Regions from separate parts of the Paraliobacillus sp. JSM ZJ581 genome, predicted to be linked through region 3. Evidence: riboswitches for the same ligand, from Rfam matches in the RefSeq annotation. Region 3 holds a riboswitch; each other region holds the start of a gene.
The links. A riboswitch is a leader RNA that binds a small molecule or an ion and turns the genes downstream of it on or off. The one in region 3 is predicted to bind S-adenosylmethionine.
Positions count from the first base shown of each region.

Region 1: linked by a shared signal. The riboswitch ahead of ACH6CY_RS03260 (methionine biosynthesis PLP-dependent protein) and the one ahead of ACH6CY_RS01935 (O-acetylhomoserine aminocarboxypropyltransferase/cysteine synthase family protein) in region 3 are both predicted to bind S-adenosylmethionine.
Region 2: linked by a shared signal. The riboswitch ahead of ACH6CY_RS02490 (hypothetical protein) and the one ahead of ACH6CY_RS01935 (O-acetylhomoserine aminocarboxypropyltransferase/cysteine synthase family protein) in region 3 are both predicted to bind S-adenosylmethionine.

Region 1 is NZ_JBISEP010000003.1:65,785-73,677, forward strand. Features, by position in the region: gene ACH6CY_RS03260 (methionine biosynthesis PLP-dependent protein) at 194-1,291, opposite strand; SAM riboswitch class I at 1,364-1,477, opposite strand; gene ACH6CY_RS03265 (hypothetical protein) at 1,578-1,781, opposite strand; gene ACH6CY_RS03270 (ROK family protein) at 1,833-2,693, opposite strand; gene arsC (arsenate reductase (thioredoxin)) at 2,916-3,335, opposite strand; gene ACH6CY_RS03280 (arsenic transporter) at 3,350-4,648, opposite strand; gene ACH6CY_RS03285 (ArsR/SmtB family transcription factor) at 4,668-5,012, opposite strand; gene trhA (PAQR family membrane homeostasis protein TrhA) at 5,213-5,860, shown strand; gene ACH6CY_RS03295 (DEAD/DEAH box helicase) at 5,963-7,117, opposite strand; gene ACH6CY_RS03300 (methyl-accepting chemotaxis protein) at 7,449-7,893, shown strand, end outside.
Region 2 is NZ_JBISEP010000002.1:154,015-161,907, reverse strand. Features, by position in the region: gene ACH6CY_RS02505 (sugar ABC transporter permease) at 1-661, opposite strand, end outside; gene ACH6CY_RS02500 (carbohydrate ABC transporter permease) at 667-1,944, opposite strand; gene ACH6CY_RS02495 (extracellular solute-binding protein) at 2,021-3,310, opposite strand; gene ACH6CY_RS02490 (hypothetical protein) at 3,723-4,037, opposite strand; SAM riboswitch class I at 4,111-4,213, opposite strand; gene ACH6CY_RS02485 (NAD(P)H-dependent oxidoreductase) at 4,327-4,878, shown strand; gene ACH6CY_RS02480 (TraB/GumN family protein) at 5,036-6,202, shown strand; gene ACH6CY_RS02475 (hypothetical protein) at 6,448-6,621, opposite strand; gene ACH6CY_RS02470 (LysR family transcriptional regulator) at 6,618-7,499, opposite strand; gene ACH6CY_RS02465 (YeiH family protein) at 7,614-7,893, shown strand, end outside.
Region 3 is NZ_JBISEP010000002.1:42,652-50,544, forward strand. Features, by position in the region: gene ACH6CY_RS01910 (aminopeptidase) at 1-174, opposite strand, end outside; gene ACH6CY_RS01915 (ABC-F family ATP-binding cassette domain-containing protein) at 221-2,113, opposite strand; gene ACH6CY_RS01920 (acyl-CoA thioesterase) at 2,231-2,761, opposite strand; gene cls (cardiolipin synthase) at 2,780-4,219, opposite strand; gene ACH6CY_RS01930 (Hsp20/alpha crystallin family protein) at 4,327-4,941, opposite strand; SAM riboswitch class I at 4,950-5,058, shown strand; gene ACH6CY_RS01935 (O-acetylhomoserine aminocarboxypropyltransferase/cysteine synthase family protein) at 5,166-6,815, shown strand; gene ACH6CY_RS01940 (SGNH/GDSL hydrolase family protein) at 7,035-7,893, shown strand, end outside.

The DNA.
Region 1 (7,893 bases), on a different contig from region 3:
ATACCCTATTATCATACCGTTTTAATCCTTCATACTCAATTATTTCAAAATTTTTCTGAACTTTTTTTATACATCTAAAGTTTTACGTCATAAAAAAGAGCGAAACAAATAAAATCATCGCCTCGCTATCTTCGTGTGTTTCATTTATTCTATATTTGTTTTACTACCTCTTCAATAAAATTCACTTTACTATTTACAACCGATTGAAACATTGTTTTAAATCATATATAAGATCTGCTATGTCCTCAATTCCTACCGAAAAACGTAGCAGCCTTTCATCTATTCCTCGAGAAATGCGTTCATTCTCTGGGATATCGGCATGTGTCTGTGTCATCGGATAAGTAACAAAACTTTCCACCCCACCTAAACTTTCGGCGAATGTAATAAGCTTAAGATTTTTAAGAAAGTCTTTCACCCACTCCCTTTTCTTTAATCGAAATGCAAGCATGCCACCTTTCCCTGGATAAAGCACCTGTTCAATATGAGTATCTTTCATTAAAAACCGGGCTATTTCTTGCGCATTTTTCTGTTGCTGCTTTACTCTTAAAGATAATGTTTTTAATCCCCGTATTAACAGCCAGGAATCTATCGGTGACAGAACAGCTCCTGAGGCATTATGGAACGTCGCAATTTTTTCACTCAGTTGTTCGCCTTTTGTAACGACCAATCCTGCTAGTACATCGTTATGCCCTCCAATATATTTGGTGGCACTATGAATAACGATATCGGCTCCTAATGTAATTGGTTGCTGTAGAATTGGTGTTAAAAATGTACTGTCGACAATAAATAACAATTGATGTTTTTTCGCCAACGCCACATACGTTGCAATATCTATTTCTTGCATTAATGGGTTGGTTGGTGTCTCAATAAAAATTGCTTTCGTATGTGACGAAATACATCGTTCCACCTCCTCTACACTATTAAAACCACAGTATTTTATTCTAAGTGAATAGGCTTCTTGGTAGTGCTTAAATAATCGATAAGTACCTCCATAAACATCTTCTGGTGCAATGATTTCATCACCGCTTGAAAACAAAGAAAGAACTAGTTGTATTGCTGCCATACCTGAACTACAAGCAAATCCGTAGTCACCTTGCTCTAAATCAGCGATACCTTTTTCTAAAATCGTTCGCGTTGGATTTTTCGTTCTCGTATAATCATATCCAGTAGAGTTTCCTAATGCTGTATGTTGGTATGCAGTAGACATATAAATCGGCGGATTAACAGCACCCGTTTTCAAATCACTATGGTTTCCTAACTGTGCTAACTTTGTATTTAGATAATATTGCAATTCCTTCTCCCTCCTTTCATAAAAAACAAAAAGACCTCCTAAGAAGAAGGTCTTTAATAATAAAAGTCATTCTTCTTATCTACTAAACACAGCATGATGTGTTTATTGGAATTAGCACCGTGCCTAATCATTAGGCTGGTTGCTGAGACATCTTCGGGCCAGTCCCTCCGTCTCTCTGGATAAGAAATATAAGTATAAAATTTTTAGATTTTTTCAATTTGTTAACAGTCTAATATATCATGTAACATTGTGCAACACTTTTTTGAATGTTTTTAAAAAATGTAAGCTATCGAAACATTTTTTTAATTAGCTTAAATAAATCAAAGCTAGTTTTATTATAAACTTTGTTATAAGTAGCCCTCTTCGGGTTACGTATCCATCCTTTTCCATTCGGCATTTTTAGTCCAGAACGATGAATAAGTTGTCTTTTTAGACTTGTTTTAGCAGAGATTCTTTTTTTAATACTTGGCTTTCTAATACCAAACTTCATTTAGCGAACCTCCTATTTCAAAACAGAACAGCATTACTAATCCTTGACCTACTAAATTGCTTTTTCAGCAGCTAGTAGTAAGCTTCCTTTGATGCCTGCATTATCGACAAGTGCTGGTGGGACAATGTAGGAATCCAAATCTGGTATTGTAAGATAGTTATTTAGTAATACGTTGAAATGTGAACGGATTAGCTGGAATAAATGCTCCTGTTTCATCACACCACCACCTAAAATAATCACTTCGGGACGTAATATCATTGTGTAGTTCACTAAAGCTTGCGCAATATAGTAAGCTTCCTTATCCCAATACGGATCATCTTTAGCAACCTCTATTCCCTTTTTGTTTAGGCGTTTTTCAATTGCTGGGCCTGCTGCAATGCCTTCTAAACAATCACCGTGATATGGACATATTCCTTCGAAGGAGTCTTCTGGATGTTTTCTAACTGATATATGTCCCATCTCCGGATGCCCAAAACCTTCCATCACAGCGCCATTTAAAACGGCGCCACCACCAATCCCGGTACCAAAGGTTAAATAAATACATGATTTCGCCTGTTGTGCACCGCCTAACCGATACTCACCATAAGCAGCTGCGTTCACATCTGTTGTCCAGGCAACTGGGATGCCATACTTCTCCTTAATAGCTCCAACAAAATTATAATTGTTCCATCCTTTTTTTGGCGTAGAAGTCACATATCCATATGTAGGAGAGTCGATATTAACATCAATTGGACCAAATGAACCAATGCCTATTGCTTTTAATTTATATTGATCAAAGAATTCAAACACATGTTTCAACGTTTCGTCTGGTACGGTAGTCGGTATACTAATACGTTCGATGATTTCAAATTTTTCATCGCTAACAGCACAAACAAATTTCGTTCCGCCAGCTTCTATCCCTCCAAAATACACGTCAATTCCTCCTCCATTTGCCTTTTCATAAAATATCATGCTTTCACTTCTACTTTACCATTTTTCATTTAGGATTTGAAAGCAATTTCAATCGAAGTGACTAGTGCTATTAATCCTAAACAAAAACTTTTATCACAAAAAAACGGATCATTTAGTGATATTGACCTTGGATAACAGATAAATGATTAGTCGTTTATTTGAACATAGTTGCAACTGTATCCTTTATTCTCCAGTTTCAACAAATTTTTTGATTCTTGCACCAATTTCATCTCTTACACGCTGAAAGACTTTCCACTTCTCTTCATCTGTTCCTTCCGCTTTTGCAGGATCGTCAAATCCCCAATGTTCCCTTTTTACTTGTGGAGGTGTGAGCGGACATTTATCTGCAGCATCTCCACATAAGGTTACCGCTAGTGTCGACTGATTTAAAAAATCATTGTCAATGATCTCAGATTGTTGGTTGGATATATCTATACCGATATCTCTCATTGCTTTTACAGCATTTGGATTTAAACCATGTGCTTCAATTCCTGCACTACGAACTTCCCATTCCTTACTAAGATATGCTTTTGCCCATCCTTCCGCCATTTGACTTCGACATGAATTACCCGTACATAAGAAATAGATTGTTTTTTTCGTCATTGTATTGCACCCCTTTATAGTAATAATAATGTTAAGTATAAGCCTATCAATGTGATCACTAGGATTGGAATCGTTAAAACAATCCCTGTTTTAAAATAAGTTCCCCATGATATTTTAATCCCTTTTTGATTTAACACATGCAACCATAATAATGTAGCTAATGAACCGATTGGTGTGATTTTTGGCCCTAAGTCAGAACCAATTACATTCGCATAAATTAATGCTTCGCGAATGATACCAGTAGTACTTGTTTCTGCAATGGCTAATGCATCAATCATCACCGTAGGCATATTGTTCATCACAGATGAAAGAAATGCTGCAATAAAACCCATTGCAATTGTCGCAATAAATAGTCCCTGTTCTGCGCTTTGTTGAATTAATTGAGCTAGTAAATCCGTTAACCCTGCATTACGCAACCCATATACGACAACATACATACCTACTGAAAAAAATACAATATCCCATGGCGCGCCTTTGATTACGGTAGATGTACTAACCGCTTCACTTCTTCTCGCCAACAGTAAAAATACAATCGCAATCGTACCAGCAATCAAGGAAATTGGTATAGCAATAAACTCACTTACAAAATACCCAATTAATAAAATAGTTAACACATACCAAGATAAACGAAATAATTTATGATCTTTAATAACTGCTTTTGGCTCCTTTAGATGCGCTAAATCATAGGTTCTCGGAATATTTTTTTTGAAATATAAATATAATACCGTAATTGTAGCTACTAAAGAAAACAGATTAGGAATAAACATTCGAGATGCATATTCGATAAATCCGATGGAAAAGAAGTCTGCCGAAACAATGTTGACTAAATTGCTTACAACTAATGGCAAAGAAGTCGTGTCAGCAATAAAACCACTTGCTATAATAAATGGAAAGATAATTTTTTCACTGAATTTCAAATTACGTACCATTGCTAATACAATCGGCGTTAAGATTAATGCTGCACCATCATTCGCGAAGAATGCCGCAACGATCGCACCTAGGATACTAACATAAACAAACATTTTGACTCCATTACCTTTTGCAGCTTTTGCCATATGTAAAGAAGCCCATTCAAAAAAGCCAATTTCATCTAAAATAAGTGAAATTAAAATAATAGCAACAAATGCTAACGTGGCATTCCAAACGATTTGTGTCACTTCGATCACATCACCAAAGTCAACTACCCCTAGAATTAAAGCTAAGATTGCGCCACCACAAGCAGAGTACCCGATTGACAGTCCCTTTGGTTGCCAAATGACAAATACAAGGGTAAGAATAAAAATTAAAATGGCTAAAACAACTGATAAAGACACAATACTAATCCTCCCACTACTAACAACAATTAATTTTCTTTCCACTTCTTTCTAATTCAATTAACTTTTCCTTTTGATTCGGAATTTGAGATAATACTTGTTTGATAAAAGGAAAGTTATTATTTTCAGTACAAATGGAGTAAAAGATCCACTGTCCTCGTCTTTCTTCTTTAACAATTCCTGCATCGCGTAATTTACGTAAATGCTGACTAATTGACGGTTGGCTCACTTGAAAAATTTCAACCAGTTCACATACACAGCAATCCTGATGTTCCAATAACTTCACAATGGTTAACCTTGTTTTATCTGATAACAATTTCAATAACGAAGCTGCTTGTTCAATTGATATTTGCTGTTGACTCAAAAAACACACCTCCTCCCCCCGCTTCCGTATTATCATATAATAATATACTTATATATTCAATGATATTTTTGATTGAGCGCCGATCATCTGCATAACCCAAAGATGATCGCTTATTGTTAACAATAAGTAAAAGGATTGCTATTCTGCTTTATTCGATTCATAATATTTAATATATACTAATCTTGAAAGGATTATTCGATATGGCTGATACACATCGCTTCTCAAAAGGTGAGGAAATTGCCAATTCAATTACACATGGAATTGGGGCACTAATTAGTATTGCAGCATTAGTATTATTAGTTGTTTTCTCATCATTACATGGAAATACTTGGCACATCGTCAGTTTCACGTTATTCGGAACGACAATGGTACTACTTTATACTTCATCCACACTTCTACATAGTTTACCAGAAGGAAAGGCGAAAGATATATTTGAGATTTTAGATCACTCATCTATTTACTTTTTTATTGCGGGAACATATACACCATTTCTTTTTGTAGTGGTACAAGGCGCTGCTGGTTGGACTTTATTTGGAATTGTATGGGGATTAGCAATCGGTGGTACAATTTTTAAAATTTTCTTTGTGAAAAAATTCATCTTTGTTTCTACCTTTCTTTACATTGTAATGGGATGGCTGATCATTTTCACTTGGGGATCACTATCAGAAAAACTACCGACCGCAGGAATAGCCCTTCTTGTGACTGGAGGAATTTTGTATACAATTGGTGCAATTTTTTATATGTGGCGTTGGTTTAAATTTCACCATGCGCTTTGGCATCTATTCGTACTTGCAGGAACGATTTTACATTTTTTCTGTGTGCTCCTCTATGTGCTACCGATTAAATAGACGAAAAAATCCAACTAAATACCGACGATATAGTTTGCTCCCTTATCTAGTAAAAAAGAATTTTTATTCATTCTTCATTCACTATAGCAGGGAGCAGTTCAATCAACGACGCTTAGTTGGATCTTTTTTTATCAGCTTTCCTTTTCGTAACATAGTTTCTACCAAGTTGATTTCCAATTTCTTTGCTGTCTGATTTAACTGACGAACTTCTGAATTAGTCACCAATGATAAGACAATACCACCGTCTGACCCAACTCGCCCTGTTCTTCCAGCTCTATGAAGATAATGATTCGGATCTCTTGGTACATCAACTTGAACCACATATGCCAAATCTTTCACATCTAACCCTCTGGCTGCCACATCAGTAGCTAATAATAACTGTGTTTCACCTTTGACGAATTGACGAATTGCTTTTTCCCTTTTTTGTTTAGATAACTCCCCATGTAAAGCCTCAACCGCAATACCTTGATATGCTAATTTATCTGCAATGACTGCTAAATTACCACTATCTCTAAAAAACACAAGTAGTTGCTCATCTAAATGACGTGCCAAACTTCGCAGAATATCAATTTTTTCACGTTCTTCACTCACAATATATTGATAAGAAACCTTCGGGGTGCCGGCTTCTTCATTATTCACACGGATAACCTCAGGTGTTACCATATATCTGTTCGCTTCTTCTGCTAACCCTTCTGAAATTGTAGCTGAAAACAGTAATAATTGGCGTTCTTTTGGCGCTGATTTTATAATACCAAACAAGTTATTTCGATGCTCTGGAACCAATAATTGATCTGCTTCATCTAAAACGATCGATTTTAACACATGTACTTTTAATTTTTTTTGTTTGATTAGTTCAAGTACCCGACCTGGCGTGCCAACAATGATTTGTGGCTTTTTCTTTAACTTCTCAATTTGTCGTTTGATATTTGCTCCGCCAATCACCATCATACTTGACATCTCTGCGTATGTCGTCCATTCCTGAATTAACCGATGGATTTGAGCTACCAATTCATGCGACGAGGCAAGAATTAATACTTGCGCCTGTTTTTGTTCAACATCTATTTTTTCTAATAATGGTAGTAGATAAGCGAGCGTTTTCCCACTCCCAGTCGGAGAAATCCCAATAACGTCCTTGCCGTCTTTTATCATTGTATAGGTTCTTTCTTGAATAGGTAAAGGGGTGGAAAATCCTGATTTTTTCCAAGCTTGTTGTAAAAATGGTTGTAATGTATCGACGAACATAATGATCTCCTTCAGTAAGAACTGTATTTTTAATAGTTTATCCAACTATATCACAAAAACGAAAGAGAAATAAGTGCACTATAATATTGAAAAATAAGTCAAGCATATAAAGTAGCAATAATGAGAAGAAATGCATCGCAAAGCTGTAAATAGATAATTGAAATAGAGCAAGGGGGGATAACGCTAATATCTCTTTTTTGTCTGAATATATACACATTTCTTTATTTTTGCCGAAGATAGTATAAAGAAGCGTTTTATTTCCTTCTATAAAGAGAAAGGGTGAACAAACATAATATAGAAATAAGTTTAAAAATAAATTTTTCCAAGGAAACGAAGGGGGTTGCTTATGAACATTTTATCAAAACTAAAATTCAAATTACCACTTATCGTGCTTTTATTATTAATTATACCTTTAACAGTTGTCGGAATTATTTCCTTTAACAAAACAGCAATATTAGAGAAAGCCATTATTGAAAAAGAAAATATCGAAGCCTTCTCATCCAAATATGAAGACATTTTTCAAGAATACGAAGCAAAATTAAAACAAATGGTGGAAATGGAAGAATTTCAAGTCAATCAAATTAATCCACCTGAATCAGAAGAAGAATATACAAATATGCCTCGAGCGAACAATCCTGCGCTGACTAGTTATTATGAATCTTTTTTATCCGAACTAGCTATCAAGGATAACTTCATAATGAATCTATATGTCGGTACACCAGAAGGCGCATTGTATTTGCACCAAGTTGATGATTCTGCTAATTTATCAGGTTATGATTCAACAACAACAG
Region 2 (7,893 bases), 110 kb from region 3:
TTAATACAATGCGTGGCAATAAGAAATCCATGAAGGGAGCCATAAAATTAAATAATGCAACAACTGCTAAAATTGGTTTCGCGAGCGGAAGCATAACAGACCAAAAAATTCGTAAATGTCCAGCTCCATCGATCTTTGCGGCTTCATCTAATTCTCTAGGGATCGTATCAAAGTACCCTTTTACTAACCAAGCGTTAAAAGGAATTTGCCCGCCTAGATATATCAACGTTAAGCCGACTAAAGAATCAGTTAAACCAATGGTGGTTAATAAAATATACAAGGCAACCATTCCCATTAGTGCTGGAAACATTTGAAGTAATAAAAACATGTATAAGCCATACTTTCGTCCGATAAATTTGTATCTTGAAAATACATAAGCGATTAATGAAGTGATGACAACGGAACCTAGAGAATTAGCGATTGCAACCCCTAAACTGTTTTTATACCATATTAAATAATCGCTATTAGGACTGGTGAATAACCATTTGTAATGCTCAAGTGTAGGGTTTTCGGGAATGAGTTGCGTTACTAGCATATTTGTACCTGGGTTTATGCTCATCATAACAGTCCATATTAAAGGGTAACCGATTAGTATAAACATGATAATTAGAAATAAGTAGATGAACGCTACTTCCGCTTTTGATTTTGTTTTACGATTAATAGTCATTAGTAACGCCCCTCCTCTTTAAATGAAGCTGTTTTTCTAAATTGGAAAAATGCGAATCCCATTACAATGACTCCCATGATAATCGTTATAGCTGCAGCCATGTTGTAGTTGTTCGTTTCAAAGGTTAGTTTGTATACCCATGAAATTAAAATATCAGTACCTCCTGCGTTTTGCCCGCGGACTGCTGGTAGACCTTCGTTAAATAAGTAGATAATATTAAAGTTATTAAAATTCTGTGCATACTGCATAATGAGCAGTGGTGCAGTTGCGAACAAGATGTGAGGTAGTGTAATAAAGCGAAACTTTTGCATTCTTGTCCCACCATCTACATCTGCGGCCTCATACATGTCAGACGGAACGCTTTGTAAAACACCGGTGAAGAGTGCAAAAACAAATGGAAAGCCTAACCATGTTTGGATCATAATTAATGCGATTTTCGCCCAAAATGGATCAGATAACCAGGGGATCATCAAATTAAACTGACTAAGAATATCTCGATTGATTGCGCCAAAAGTAGGGTTAAATAATGCTGAAAATATTAAAATGGATACGAATGCTGGCACGGCCCAAGGCAAGATTAATACAGTTCGGATGGTCCGTTTAAATTTAATCCGTTTATCATTTACAAGTAAAGCTAAAAAAAGTCCAAGTACAATTTGTAATGTCGTTGCAACTACTGTCCAAACAATGGTCCATGTGAATACGTTTAAGAAAGTATCTTGCCAAATATCAATATTGATTAAGTTAATAAAGTTGTCAAATCCTACCCAATCCAATAGCTTTCTTGGTGGTGCGTTATACTGGTTATAATTTGTGAATGCTAATGCAACCATAAATAACAAAGGTAGAACAACAATAAAAAGTAACATTGCTAATCCAGGTAATATCATGAAATAAGGGAAACCGTTATTGTAAAAATCTCGTACGCCTTGTAATAGTGAAGGGTTTGGTTTTCCTTTCTCGATCGCAATCGCATCTTTGCGTGCATCACATAAATTATAAAAGTATATTGCAATGCCAAATGCTAAAATGATTAAAGAAATAAACCCTTGAATCAATAATTGAATAGAATGGTGTTCTCTTGGGATAGTTCCAAGAGTGAAAAGTCCCCAAATACCGATATCAATATAATTCCAAGTTGTTATTAAAAAAGAGACGGTAACCACTAATAGTAGTATCCCTTTCATATAACGCTTGTTATATAATTGACCTAATCCTGGAATGACAGATAGTAACGTAGCTCTGTTTCGTCGTTGACTAAGATTGATTTTTTTCAGCGAAGCCACTTTATTTCCTCCCTTAATACAAGTGCTATATGGGGAGGGGCGCTTCCCATATAGCAGTATCTAATATTTATTCTGTAGCTCCAGATGCCTCTATGTTATCTGAAATCGTTTGAACGGCTTCGTCTAGCACATCTTCAACAGGTTCCCCTTTAGAAATAAATGAGAGTGCGTTATTAATAGGGTCCCAAATCTGTTGCATTGCAGGAACGCCAGGCATTGGCTCGCCGTAAGTTGCTTGTTCTGCGAATGCAGAATAGATTGGATCATCTGCTATTGCTGGATCATCGATAGAATCTACACGAGCAGGCATTTCGCCAGCAACATCATAGTAAAGCATTGCGTTTTCTTTATTAGTGATATAAGACATGAAATCTTGTGCCCACTCTTTGTTATTTGAGTAATATGATAATAAATAAGCTTTTACACCTACGAATGATTTTGGATGCTCGCCATTATCTAATGTCGGGAGTGGGGTTGCTTGTAAATCATCTCCAAGTGCATCATGATATTCTCTTACCATCCAAGGACCGTTAATAACAGCGGCGACTTTTCCTTCTTTAAATAATCCGTTCATAATATCGGGAGTTAAATCTTGAGGGATGTAATCGTTATCAAACCAAGACTGCATTAATTTACCACCCTCTACAGCACCATCATTGTTTAAACCGATATCGCTAATGTCGTACGCACCATCATTGTTAGCGAATACATATGCCCCGTTACCAGAGAAAAACGGATATGTGAAATAGAAATTTGCTGCTTCCATTAAGAAACCATATGCATCATTGCTAGTATTTGTTTTTTCTTCGGCAATGGTCATTAAATCGTCCATTGTTTCTGGTGCGCTATCAACCAATGCTTGGTTATAGAATAGTGAGTATGTTTCGGTTACTGCAGGATAACCCCATGTTTCACCGTCATTTGTTACAGCGCTTATCGCTGCATCTGTGTATTCTGCTGCTTTATCATTTAAATTAACTGGATCAATTAGCCCGCGTAGAACTAAGTCACCAATTCTATCATGGGGTTGGAAGATGATATCTGGTCCGTTTCCTGCGGGTCCTTCAACATCCAATTTTTCAATTTGATCAAGCATATTAATTGGAATCGCTTCAATTTCAATGTCAGTTTCTTCTGTGTATTTTTCGGCGATTTGTCCTACAGCTTCTTCCTGCTTTTCTTCTGCGTTTACCCAGATGGTTAATTTTTCTGGTTTTTCTGGCATTTCCACAGCTTTTTCTTTTCCTTCGTCATTACCGTCACCAGTATTTTTTGAACCTGTTTCTTCTGGACCGCAGCCTACTAGTGTGCCTGCTAAAAAAAATATTCCTACGAAAGATAAAAACCATTTCTTCATAACACATAAGCCTCCTTGTAATGATAATATAGGTTTTAATGAAAACGGTTGCGCATGTTTCTTGTGAATTATTATAACTTGCCTAAAAGAATTTTACAATACTAAATACAAATAAAATGTTGGTTTTTTAATAAATATAACGCTTACAAAATAAAACGAATAATTATATACTTATGATAGACGTTATGATCAAGTTCTAATTAAGTATATTTTTTTAATAAATATACTTAATTAGTGCAATCGATTGTTCGAATTTATAGTAGGAATGAATGTATATGCTTCATACATCTGTTTATCATCGTGCTGTATCTCCGTTTGTTTATAATTATCAAATAAAGACACAATGAGGTATTGCTTTGTTATGTCCCAATGCGTAGTTGTCTTATCTTATGATAGGCAAATAACAACACCGTTATATGATTGGGAATCCTTGGTGTAGCAATTGGTTGCAAATATAATGTTCTAGTGCGTGTTGCTGTTTTTGCTTTAATTGCAACACTTTCTTCTCTGTTAATTTTAACTTGAAGCATCGGTAAGAGTCGTCTTTAATTGCTAATTGATAGGTTTTATTTTCGTTTGTTTTTTCAAAGTGGAAGGTATATCCTTCTTCATAATTAACTAATAGCTTTGAAACTACAGTGATTACTTCTGCGAAAAAAAGTTTGTGTTGATCTGTTCTTTGTTTGTTAACCAAATAGATCACTCCTGTTAAATTTAAATGCAACATATATTAAAAAGTGATAAACGAAAAACCCCTCTTCATCAAATGATGAAAGAGGGGTTACTTATATAACCGTTATGATTCATCATCCAAAGCATTTGCTTTGCTGGTTGGGGCACCTTGCTAATTGTAGGTTGCCGTGGAGTCCTAGAGCCAGTTCTCTCGTCCACTCTTTATAAATATATGTTGTTAGCCTAATTATAACATATATTTATCATTATTTCCTAAAAATCAAATTAATATTTCAATTTTTAAGACATATACTCTGTAAAGATGAGAGGAGGCGTTTGAAAAAGTGAAACAAGTTTTATTAATAAACGGCCACCAATGGTATGCACATAGTCAAGGGAAGCTTAATCAAACAATGTTTGAAGCCATCCACAAACAATTAGAAAAAGAATATAATGTTGCAACAACAGTTGTTAATCAAGGGTTCGAGGTAGAAGAAGAAAGAGAGAAATATTTATCTGCTGATATAGTCATCTACCAGACCCCAATTTTTTGGTTTAGTTTACCTGGAAAGTTCAAAAGTTACTTTGATCAAGTATTAAAACGCGGTGTTTTTTATGCAAAGGGAGAAAGGTATGGAAGAGGTGGTCTGTTAACAGGGAAGAAATATATGATTTCCACAACATGGGGCGCACCATTAGAAGAGTTTGGAACAAAAGATGGTTTTTTTAATGGTAAAACAGTGGAAGATGTTCTTTTTCCCATCCATTGTATGCACCGTTATATGGATATGGAGCAACTAGAAAGCTTTTCTGTACACAATATCTTTAAAGATTTACAGGTCGATAAGTATGTAAAAGATGTTAAACAACATTTAAAAAAAGCGCTGAAAGAATAATGAGAGAAAAATTAAAAGTAAATAAATCATATAATCGGCGAACGAAATTCATGTTAAGTGATCGTTCGCTAGTTTTTTTCTAAATTTATGTGCAATAATATACTTTATGATAAAATAATTTATATGTGCATGTATTTTATAAAAGGAAGGTAAGTTCATGTCGGAAGAAAATATAACAAGAATAGAACAAGATGGAAAAGAGTTTATCTTGATAGGGACTGCGCATGTGTCAAAAACAAGTGCAGAACAAGTAAAAGAAGTTATTGGGAATGAGCAACCAGATACGGTATGTGTTGAATTAGATAAGCAACGTTATCAGTCTATTATAAATGGTGATCAGTGGAAAGACATGGACATTTTTAAAGTGATTAAAGAGAAAAAAGCCTCCCTGTTATTGATGAATCTTGCTGTTTCATCTTTTCAGAAACGTATGGCAAAGCAATTTGGTATAGAGGCAGGACAAGAAATGATTCAAGGTATCACGTCTGCGAAAGAAAATAATGCACAGTTAGTATTAGCTGACCGTAATATTCAAATTACTTTTGCAAGAATTTGGGGTGGCGTAGGTTTTAAAGGGAAAATGATGCTTTTAGCCCAAATTTTGGCAGGTATTTTCACGAAAGAAACAATAACAGAAGAAGATTTAGAAAAAATGAAAAGTCAGGACTCTATTCAATCGATTCTGAGTGAATTTACTGAGTCATTTCCTCGATTGAAAAAACCATTAATAGACGAACGGGATCAATATTTAGCTCAAAAAATTAAACAAGCTCCTGGTGGAAAAATTGTTGCTGTGTTAGGTGCTGCGCATGTACCTGGTATAACAAAAGAGATTAAAAAAGAGCATGACTTAAAAGCTTTAACATCTGTACCACCAAAATCTAAAGTGCCTAAAATCATTGGTTGGTCGATACCGATTTTGATTATTGCACTGATCGCGTTTACTTTTCTAAATAACCCAGCTGCAGGTTGGCAACAAATGCTGAGCTGGTTATTGTGGAATGGTACATTCTCGGCATTAGGCGTAGCAATTGGATTGGGTCATCCATTAGCAATTGTTACTGCATTTGTAGCTGCTCCAATTACATCCTTAAATCCATTAATTGCAGCTGGTTGGTTTGCTGGTTTTGTACAAGCCTTTGTCAAAAGACCACATGTTTCTGATTTTGAAAACTTATCAGAAGATGTTTTCACTGTAAAAGGGTTTTGGAGGAATAAAGTTACTCGTGTGTTGTTAATTATCGTCCTAGCTAATCTTGGTAGTACATTAGGAACGATTATTGCGGGGACGGATGTTGTACGGTTATTTATCAATAATATATAAGAAGTAAAATCTCCACATCACATAATGGTGTGGAGATTTTCTGAAAACAAAGGTGTGACGTGAAAATTGAACAGTAAAAGACTGTTTTGATCGGTTTGATATTTTTATCGACCATTTGATTGAGAAAATAATGTATGAATGCCCGATAAATCGAATTAATCAGCCATTCACACACAAAAATAAAGTACGAATGGCTGAAATATATCTATTTTGACATTATAAGCCATGCGACGAAGCGTCATTTCCTATTTTACAACGACATTATATTTGGAAGCGCCGTATGTATAACCTAAAAGTAAAAAGCGGTTATTTTCTGGATAAGCTGCTTGTATTTCTGTTTCCGCTATATTTCTGCTTGGATACTCGTACATAAAAATAAACCAATATGATGCATCAGTAAATGTTCTAATTGCCCTCAATATGCGTTACTCAGTTTTTGCAAAAAAGCCTCCACATTTTTCTTTTCTTTCATAATAGGTGACACGATATATGAGAAAGTTCGTGTTAATTGCTTATTATTGATTGGTAGGATCACCAAGTTTCCTTCCAACACTTCCCGCTCAATGACACTTTTTGAAAGTAAAGAGACTCCTTTTCCCTGCATCAATGTCTCTTTAATTCCCTGATTACTGTTGATCGTTAGAAATGCTGTTGCTTTCAATCCTTCTTTACGAATGACATGATAAAGATACTCCCTTGTCCCAGATCCTTTCTCGCGGGTAATCCAAAACTGATTATCTAATGCTCTTATTGACAGCTTTTCTTTTTTAGCCAAAGCGTGGTCGGCAGAAGCAACGAAATAAAGCTGATCCTCCATGAACGGATATACTTCAATGTCCTTTTCATTCGTTTGTCCTTCAATTAGCCCGATATCTACTTGAAACAGCTTAACGGATCGAACAATTTCTTCTGTGTTTCCGATAATGGCTTCTAAAGTGAGATTTGGGTAAGCCTCTTGTAACTCAATTAGCAGGGAGGGTAGAATGTACTCCCCAATAGTAAAGCTAGCTCCGATTGTTAGCGATCCAGATACTGTGTGATGATGACTCACTATTTCTTGCTTTGCATTATTGTAAATGGATAATAATTGCTTTGAACGGTGATAAAGAATCTGTCCTGTAGGTGTTAATCGAAATCCTTTGCGTGAGCGATCCAATAGTTGTGTATCAAACGTATTTTCAAGATTTTTAATATGTAAGCTAACACTCGGTTGCGATATTAATAGTTTTTCAGCGGTTTTAGTAAAGTTCCCTACTTCAACTAATGTAGTAAATGTTTGAAGTTCATTTAAGATCACCATTTGACCTCCTGTGATTAAAAAAACTAATCAATATAATTAGATATATGTATTTTACTAATATTGCATTCATGCGTAAAGTAAAGGAGAAGAATAGAATAGGGAAGTGTTTAAATGAACAAAAAAATAAATAAAGGATTTCTCCAGGGGATCGGTTTGACTTTATTGCTTGCAATCATAGCAAAATTTATTGCTCGTTTACCTTTCTTTTCAATTTTAGGTGCATTGGTAATTGCTATTTTACTCGGAGTTGTCTGGAAGGTTACAATCGGAAAAAAAGATGCATGGGAGTCTGGTATTGGATTTTCTAGTAAAAAATTATTGCGTGTCGGTATTGTTCTACTTGGTATGCGTTTGAATTTAGTTGATATTTATCAAGCTGGTAGTCATGTTT
Region 3 (7,893 bases):
CCAATTAACCAATACGTCTTTTGCACCTAATTCATATGCTTTACGTACTACAATTCGTGTAAAATCTGCTCCTTCAATGGATGAATTAATCATTAATGCTTGACCCTTTTGTAAATTAACACCTGTTTGTAAAGCCAGTTCTGCATATTTTTCTTGCATTTGTATATCTGCCACTATCCTTACCTCCAATTAATATATATATTATTTCATCAAAACAAAGCTACTTTTGTTGTTCTATTTCTTCAACTAATAAGGATAACTCTTCCCATCGTTCCATTTTCTGCTCTAAAGATGCTTCTAATTCTGTTTGTTTTTCATAGAAAGTTTGAACTTTTTCTAAATCACTTCCAGCTTGAACGATCGCTTCTTGCATTTCATTTATTTGTTCTTCCAATTCTGCAATCTCTTCCTCAATACTTTCCCATTCTCTTTGATCTTTATAAGATAATTTTTTTCGCTTCGGTTTTGTGTGGTGAGCTGTTTTCTTGGCTATATCCTTCGTTTTACTTGCCTGGCTTAGCTCAAGATCATCTATATATTCCGTATAATTACCAAAAAACATCGAGGTTTCTCCTGGTGAAGTAAAAGCAATCAATTGGTTTACCACACGGTCAAGAAAATATCGGTCGTGCGAGACAGTGATTACAACACCCGGAAAACTATCTAGATAATCCTCTAATACACTTAAGGTTTGCACATCTAAATCATTTGTTGGTTCATCTAATAAAAGCACATTTGGTTCTTGCATTAAGACTTGTAATAAATAAAGGCGTCTACGTTCCCCGCCAGATAAACGACGAATATAAGTCCATTGTTGTGAACGAGGAAATAAAAAGCGTTCTAGCATTTGTTCTGCTGTAATGGTTTCCCCATTTTTTGTATGGATCACTTCTGCTGTTTGGCGAATATAATCAATGATTCGTAAATTATCATCCATCTCACTATGATCTTGTGTGTAGTAACCGATATGCACTGTACTGCCGATTTCTATCTCACCACTGTCTGGCTTGATATGACCTGCTATTAACTGTAGTAATGTCGTTTTACCGCTACCGTTCGTACCAATAATTCCAACTCGATCATCTGGGGTAACGAGCACATTAAACTCGTTAATATATTTTATACCATTGTAGGCTTTGGATACATCGTGTAACTCCAATACTTTTTTCCCCAAACGTTTCGTACCTACTTGAAAATCAATTACAGATTCTGAAGTATCAAAGGTTTCCTGTTTTAATTCTTCCACTCGACCAATTCTTGCTTTTTGTTTCGTTGTGCGGGCTTTTGCACCACGCTTTAGCCATGCTAACTCACGTTTTAAAGTGTTCGCATGTTTTTGTTCGTTCTGTTTCTTTAGCGCTTCTCGTTCTGCTTTCTTTTCTAAAAACATCTCATAATTCCCAATGTATTGGTATAAATTCCCTTGATCCAATTCCATGATACGATTAGTAATTCGATTTAGAAAATAGCGATCATGCGTAATTAAAATAATAGAACCTTGATATTGACTTAAATAAGATTCTAGCCATTCAATGGATTGATTGTCTAGATGGTTTGTTGGTTCATCTAATAGTAGCAAATCTGCCGGTTGGATAAGCGCTTTAGCCATCGCTACACGTTTCTTTTGTCCGCCCGACAACTGTTGTATCGGTTGATTAAATGCCGTTATGCCTAATTTAGTCAAAATCATTTTCGCCGTAGTATTCGCATCCCAAGCTTCCAGTCTATCCATTTGTTGCTGTATTTGCATAAATTGATGTTGTATCGCTTGATTATTGGGGTGTTTTTCTAGCTCTATTCGTACTTGTTCGTACTGTCTCATCAGTACCATTATCGTTGCTTCTCCTGCAAACACTTCCTCTAAGACTGTAACAGCTTCATTCAACTCTGGATCTTGCTTTAAATATGTAATTTGAAAGTCTTTTGCGTGATGTATATTCCCTTGATCTATGTCTTCTAGTCCAGCAATTGCTTTCAATAATGTTGATTTCCCTGTGCCATTGACACCTATTAGTCCAATGCGTTCTTTTTTAGAGATAGAAAAAGACACACGATCAAATAATTGCTTGTCTCCATATGTTTTCACTATATTTTCAATTGCTAATATTTCCATTACAATCACCTTCCACAATACAAAACACTTTTTCAATAAAATACAGACTCATATAAAATACCAAATCCTGTATATTAACACTGCGCTATATCGAATTTTTTTAGCTTTGAGCAGGTTCTAATTTAAGCGGCTTGTTTCATTCCATGGAAAAGAGGTACCAAACCGCTCTGACATTTCCTTCGCCGCTTTTCTTCGCTCTTTACGCATCTTCGCTCTTTCCTTCGCCTCACGATGTAACCACTTCTCTTCTTCAGATTCTGGATACACCCCAGGCACTTCTGTTGGATTATTATTTTCATCTATCGCTACCATTGTAAGAAATGCGTTTGCACAAACCTTTCGTTTTCCCGTTAGTAGATTCTCTGTTACAGCTTTAACAAAAACCTCCATAGACGTCCGGTGAGCATAAGTAACAAATGCTTCTAAACAGATAGTATCTCCTTCTTTGACTGGATATAAAAAATCAACAGAATCAATCGAAGCTGTTACAACGAGCTTTCTAGCATGGCGCATTGCACTAATTGCTGCAATATCATCAATATATGCCATTAATTGTCCACCAAATAGCGTCCCGTGTCCATTTGTATCTGAAGGTAGGACATATGAGTTTTTTACACTTAATGATGCAACAGATGGTTTAGATTCCATGTTCATTCCTCTTTCTGTTTAAAGAATTGGTGATATTAATCTAGAAACAGATTCTTTAAAGCGAATCCATAGCGATCGTTTTTCATATTCGGACAATGTCAACTCTGTTGAATTTTCGATATCCTTGTGATATTCATTCAACAATTGATTAGCTATTTTTTCACTATATAGAAAAGCATTCACTTCGAAATTCAAACGAAAACTTCGAACGTCTATATTCGCCGTACCGACAGAAGCAATTTTACCATCAACCACAATGGTTTTTGCATGTAAAAAGCCTTGTTGATAAATATAAATCTTCGCACCTGCTTCTAATAGCTCACCTACATAAGAATATGTTGCCCAATAAACAAATGGGTGATCCGGTTTATTCGGAATCATAACTCGCACATCCACACCAGATAATACGGAAATCCGAATAGCATCTGCTAAGCTTTCATCTGGTATAAAATAAGGAGTTTGAATGTAAACGAATTTCTTCGCTTCCATAATCATCTTTATATAACCATTTTTGATTTGTTCCCATTCTGAGTCAGGACCACTTGAAACGATCTGAATACCTACATCACCTTTAGGCTCTGATTTAAAATATCTATCTTCATATAAAATATCATGTCGTGATGCTTGGTTCCAATCAAGAATGTAACGGGCTTGCATGTTACGAACAGATTCACCAAAAACTCTTAAATGTGTATCACGCCAATAACCAAATTTTTTGCTAGCACCTAAGTATTCATCACCAATATTAAATCCACCAATGTAACCAATTTTCCCATCAATAATAGCTAGTTTCCGGTGATTCCGATGATTAATTTTAAAATTCACTTTTGGAATTAGTGGTGGAAAGAAAGATTCAACTTCTACCCCTGCATCTTTTAGCCTTCTTATATATTTTTTTCCGAGTCGTCTAGAGCCCATATCATCATATAAAAATCGTACTTTCACACCTTCACGTGCTTTTCTAGCTAACGTGTCTGCAATTCGTTGTCCTAAGTTATCGTTTCGTACAATATAATAAATAAGGTGAATATGATCTTTTGCTTGTTCCATATCAGCAATCAGTGCATCAAACTTTTTCTTCCCGTCTGTAAATATCTCGACTTCATTATCTTGTGTGAAAATAGCATCATCATTTCGTAGGTGTAGATATAATAAGTCCTCATATTCTTTTAAATTTTCTGGAATTGGAAAGCTTCCCTCTTTTATTAACTCCAATTGTACCTCTACCGCTTTTTGCACGCCTAGCCTGCTTTTGTTATCCCAGATAAACAACTTTTTATTACTCAGTTTTCTTCCAAAGATTAAATAAAGGAAAAATCCAAATAAAGGAATGAACGTAAGCACTAATAGCCACGCCCAAGCAGACGTCGCATTTTTGCGTTCCAAGAAAACAATCGCAAATGCTAAGAATATATTAAATAAAAGAATAAACCATAGCACAATTGTCGCTATATCCAATATATCCACTCCCTCCATCTTCCTATTCACTCATTATACCATTACGGTCAAAATATAGTTACTTTTTAGACTGTCAACAAAAAAGGAGGGTTTTGTTCTCCCCCCTTCTAATCAATTTCGAGATGATCGTTTGATTTTATTTGTTTAGGCCCTCGCACTTCTAATACGCCATTACGAAATGATGCCTTTGCTGTTTTTTTATCTACTAAATATGGAAGTTGTACGATACGCTCCGCATATTGATGCTTTCTTTCACGATGATAATAATTTTTATTGTCGTCCATCTTTTTTGTTTCTTCATTATAATCTACCCTTATCTTAAGACGGTCACCAATCGTATCAATATGAATAGCATCTCTCTTTACTCCAGGCAAATCAACTTGTGCAATCCACTCTGTTTCCGTTTCAAATACATCAATGGCCAAGCGTGATGGTAAAGTACTTTTTTGTTGAAAAAAAGAATCGATTGCATTTAAAATATTATTCTTTGGTCGATTATAAAATAAATCATCCATTTTCCGAATAAAATCTTGCCCTGCTTCTACTAATTCGGACCTTTTATTCTGCTCATCCATTTGGGTCACCTTCCTTACTTTAGCTACCATTAATATATGCTTGCTTTTATCAATTGTTATCAAAAAAATAAAACTAACTAAAAAGCCAGACTTTTCAAAAAATATATTGACATATCTTTTTCGTTCACTTATAATCCTTACTAACATATACATATCTCTTATCAAGAGTGGCAGAGGGAATAGGCCCAGTGAAGCCCGGCAACCAGCAAGTTTTCTTGAAAAGGTGCCAAATCCTACAGGTGATTAATATCTGATAGATAAGGGGAGGAAAACGAGCGTTTAGCCCTCTTCTTAACCGAAGAGGCTTTTTTATTTCTTCTTCTCTTGCTCCATAGGGGTATGTTTCAATTCATTTCTAGGAGGTATTTACAATGACAGAACGTTTTCAAGTTCAAGGAACAGAAACAACTTTATTACATGGTGGGCAGCAAGTTGATCCTACAACTGGATCAAGAGCAGTACCAATTTATCAAACAACATCTTATGTTTTTCGTGATACAGAGCATGCACAAAACTTATTTGCTCTAGCAGAACCAGGAAATATCTACTCACGAATCATGAATCCTACAGTAGATGCTTTCGAGCAACGTATTGCTTTACTTGAAGATGGGGTTGCTGCTGTGGCAACAGCATCAGGAGCTTCAGCGATTACTTTAGCAATTTTAAACCTTGCACAATCTGGTGATGAAATAATTACAGATAGCAACTTATATGGAGGGACCTATAATTTATTCTCCAACACGTTACCCAAATATGGTATTAATGTGAAGTTTGTTGATGGAACAGACCCAGACAACTTTCGATCTGCCATTACAGATAAAACAAAAGCAATTTTTGGTGAGGTCATAACAAATCCTTCATTAAATATATTCGATATTGAAGCTGTAGCAACTATTGCTCACGAAAATAATATTCCATTAATCATCGATAATACATTTGCAAGCCCCTATAGTTGCAAACCGATTACTTGGGGAGCAGACATTGTAATTCACTCTGCAACAAAGTGGATTGGTGGACATGGGACTACAATAGGTGGTGTTGTCGTTGACGGTGGACGCTTCGACTGGAATCAAGATAAATTTCCAGGATTCATAGAACCTGACCATAGTTACAATGGTCTACGGTTTGGCATTGATGTTGGTCCACCAGCATTTGCAATTAAATTACGTGTACAGTTATTGCGCGATATCGGTCCTGCTTTAAGTCCTCAAAATGCATTTTATTTTTTACAAGGATTAGAAACATTACATTTGCGTGTGAACAAACATTCGGAAAACACTAAAAAAATAGCAACATACTTAGAGGCACACCCTCAAGTTGAATGGGTCAACTATCCAGGATTACCGTCTCATCCTTCACATGATTTAGCTGATAAATATCTTTCAGGAACATACGGCTCCATCATTACCTTTGGAATAAAAGGAGGGCGTGATACTGGTAGAAAAGTGATTGATAGTATTCAACTTTGGTCTCATGTAGCGAACGTGGGAGATGCAAAATCACTTATTATTCACCCTGCCTCAACGACACATCAACAATTAAATGAAGAAGAATTAAAGACTAGTGGCGTTACAGAAGAACTAATTCGCCTTTCTGTTGGGTTAGAATCTATTGATGATATTTTACAAGATTTAGATCAAGCAATCGCAAAAGCAACCAATACTGAACCAACGATTCAATTTAACGAAGAAGATGCCATTCAATGGGCATTCTCATCACCATTTGCAAGAGAAGCAGAAGGCTTACGATTAAAGAATATTGTAGTTGCTGGACAAAGTGAAGGGGATGAGGCATTAGCTAAGCTTCACCAATTGGGCTATAACATTGTACCTTTATCAGAGAACGAACAACCAATTGATGTGTTGTATGTACCAGAAGATAATTTAATTAAAGAGATTCCGACTGATACAACAATTGTTTGGTTTGAAAAATCATCCACACTATCGGACAGTAGTGACTCAATTATCATTGAAAATCGGTGCCCTTTTGCAGAGGCAAATCGTATTCGTCTTAATCGATAAAACATAACATATACACTTATTTGATAAATAGACATACCTTGCTTAGGTATGTCTATTTATTTCTGTAAACGGAATGGTTATAACTATTGCTAAATCATTGTTTACTGCCATATAATAAACTAATAATGCTTTGTAAAGACTATTCTACATCGATGGTTTATGAAAACAAACAAACGGGAATAGTGTAGCATTCATTTTTTTAAAATAGGTGTGAGCATAATGAGCAAAAAGAAACGCTGGATTATTTTTGGTGGAGTAACAGCTACTTTGTTAACAGCTACTGTTTTGTTTATTTGGTTCAAAACGGACTATTCAAATGAAACAGCAAACATAGAATCAAGAAAAAACATCAAACAAGTAATTGAACAAGTACAAGAAAAAGACGAAGAAATGAAGCGTGAAAAAAACAATTTTTCATCCAGTATAAAAAATGCTGTAGAAAATACGATTGGCTTATTTGTTCGTAACAATTATAATATAGTAGCTATTGGTGATTCCTTAACGCAGGGTGTTGGGGACTTGACAAACAATGGGGGATACGTTGGTGTTATCGAAGACAATTTGTCAGACAAAGCACATCCGATTACAATTGAGAATTATGGAAAGCGTGGAAATCGATCAGATCAGTTACTTACAAGATTAGAGGATGAGCATATTCAATCATCTATCGAAAAAGCCGACATGATTTTACTGACCATTGGTGCCAATGACATTATGAAAGTCGTTAAGTCTAATGTGATGAATCTTCAAGAAGAGCCGTTTGAACAGGCAAGGAAAGCTTATAAAACACGGCTACAAGCAATTTTTAATACGATTTTAGAGCTTAGTCCTGATGCTAATATTTATTTAATTGGATTTTTCAATCCATTTGAAGGCTACTTTGAGGATATAGAGGAATTGGAATCTATTCTTACAAACTGGAATCAGACTGGAAGAGAGCTTACACTAAATGATCCTCAATTACATTACATTCCGACAAAAGATCTGTTTCAATTAAAAAATGTTGATTTATTGGCAGATGATAACTTTCACCCAAATACAACTGGGTATACTTTAATCGGTGAGCGCGTCCTTACTT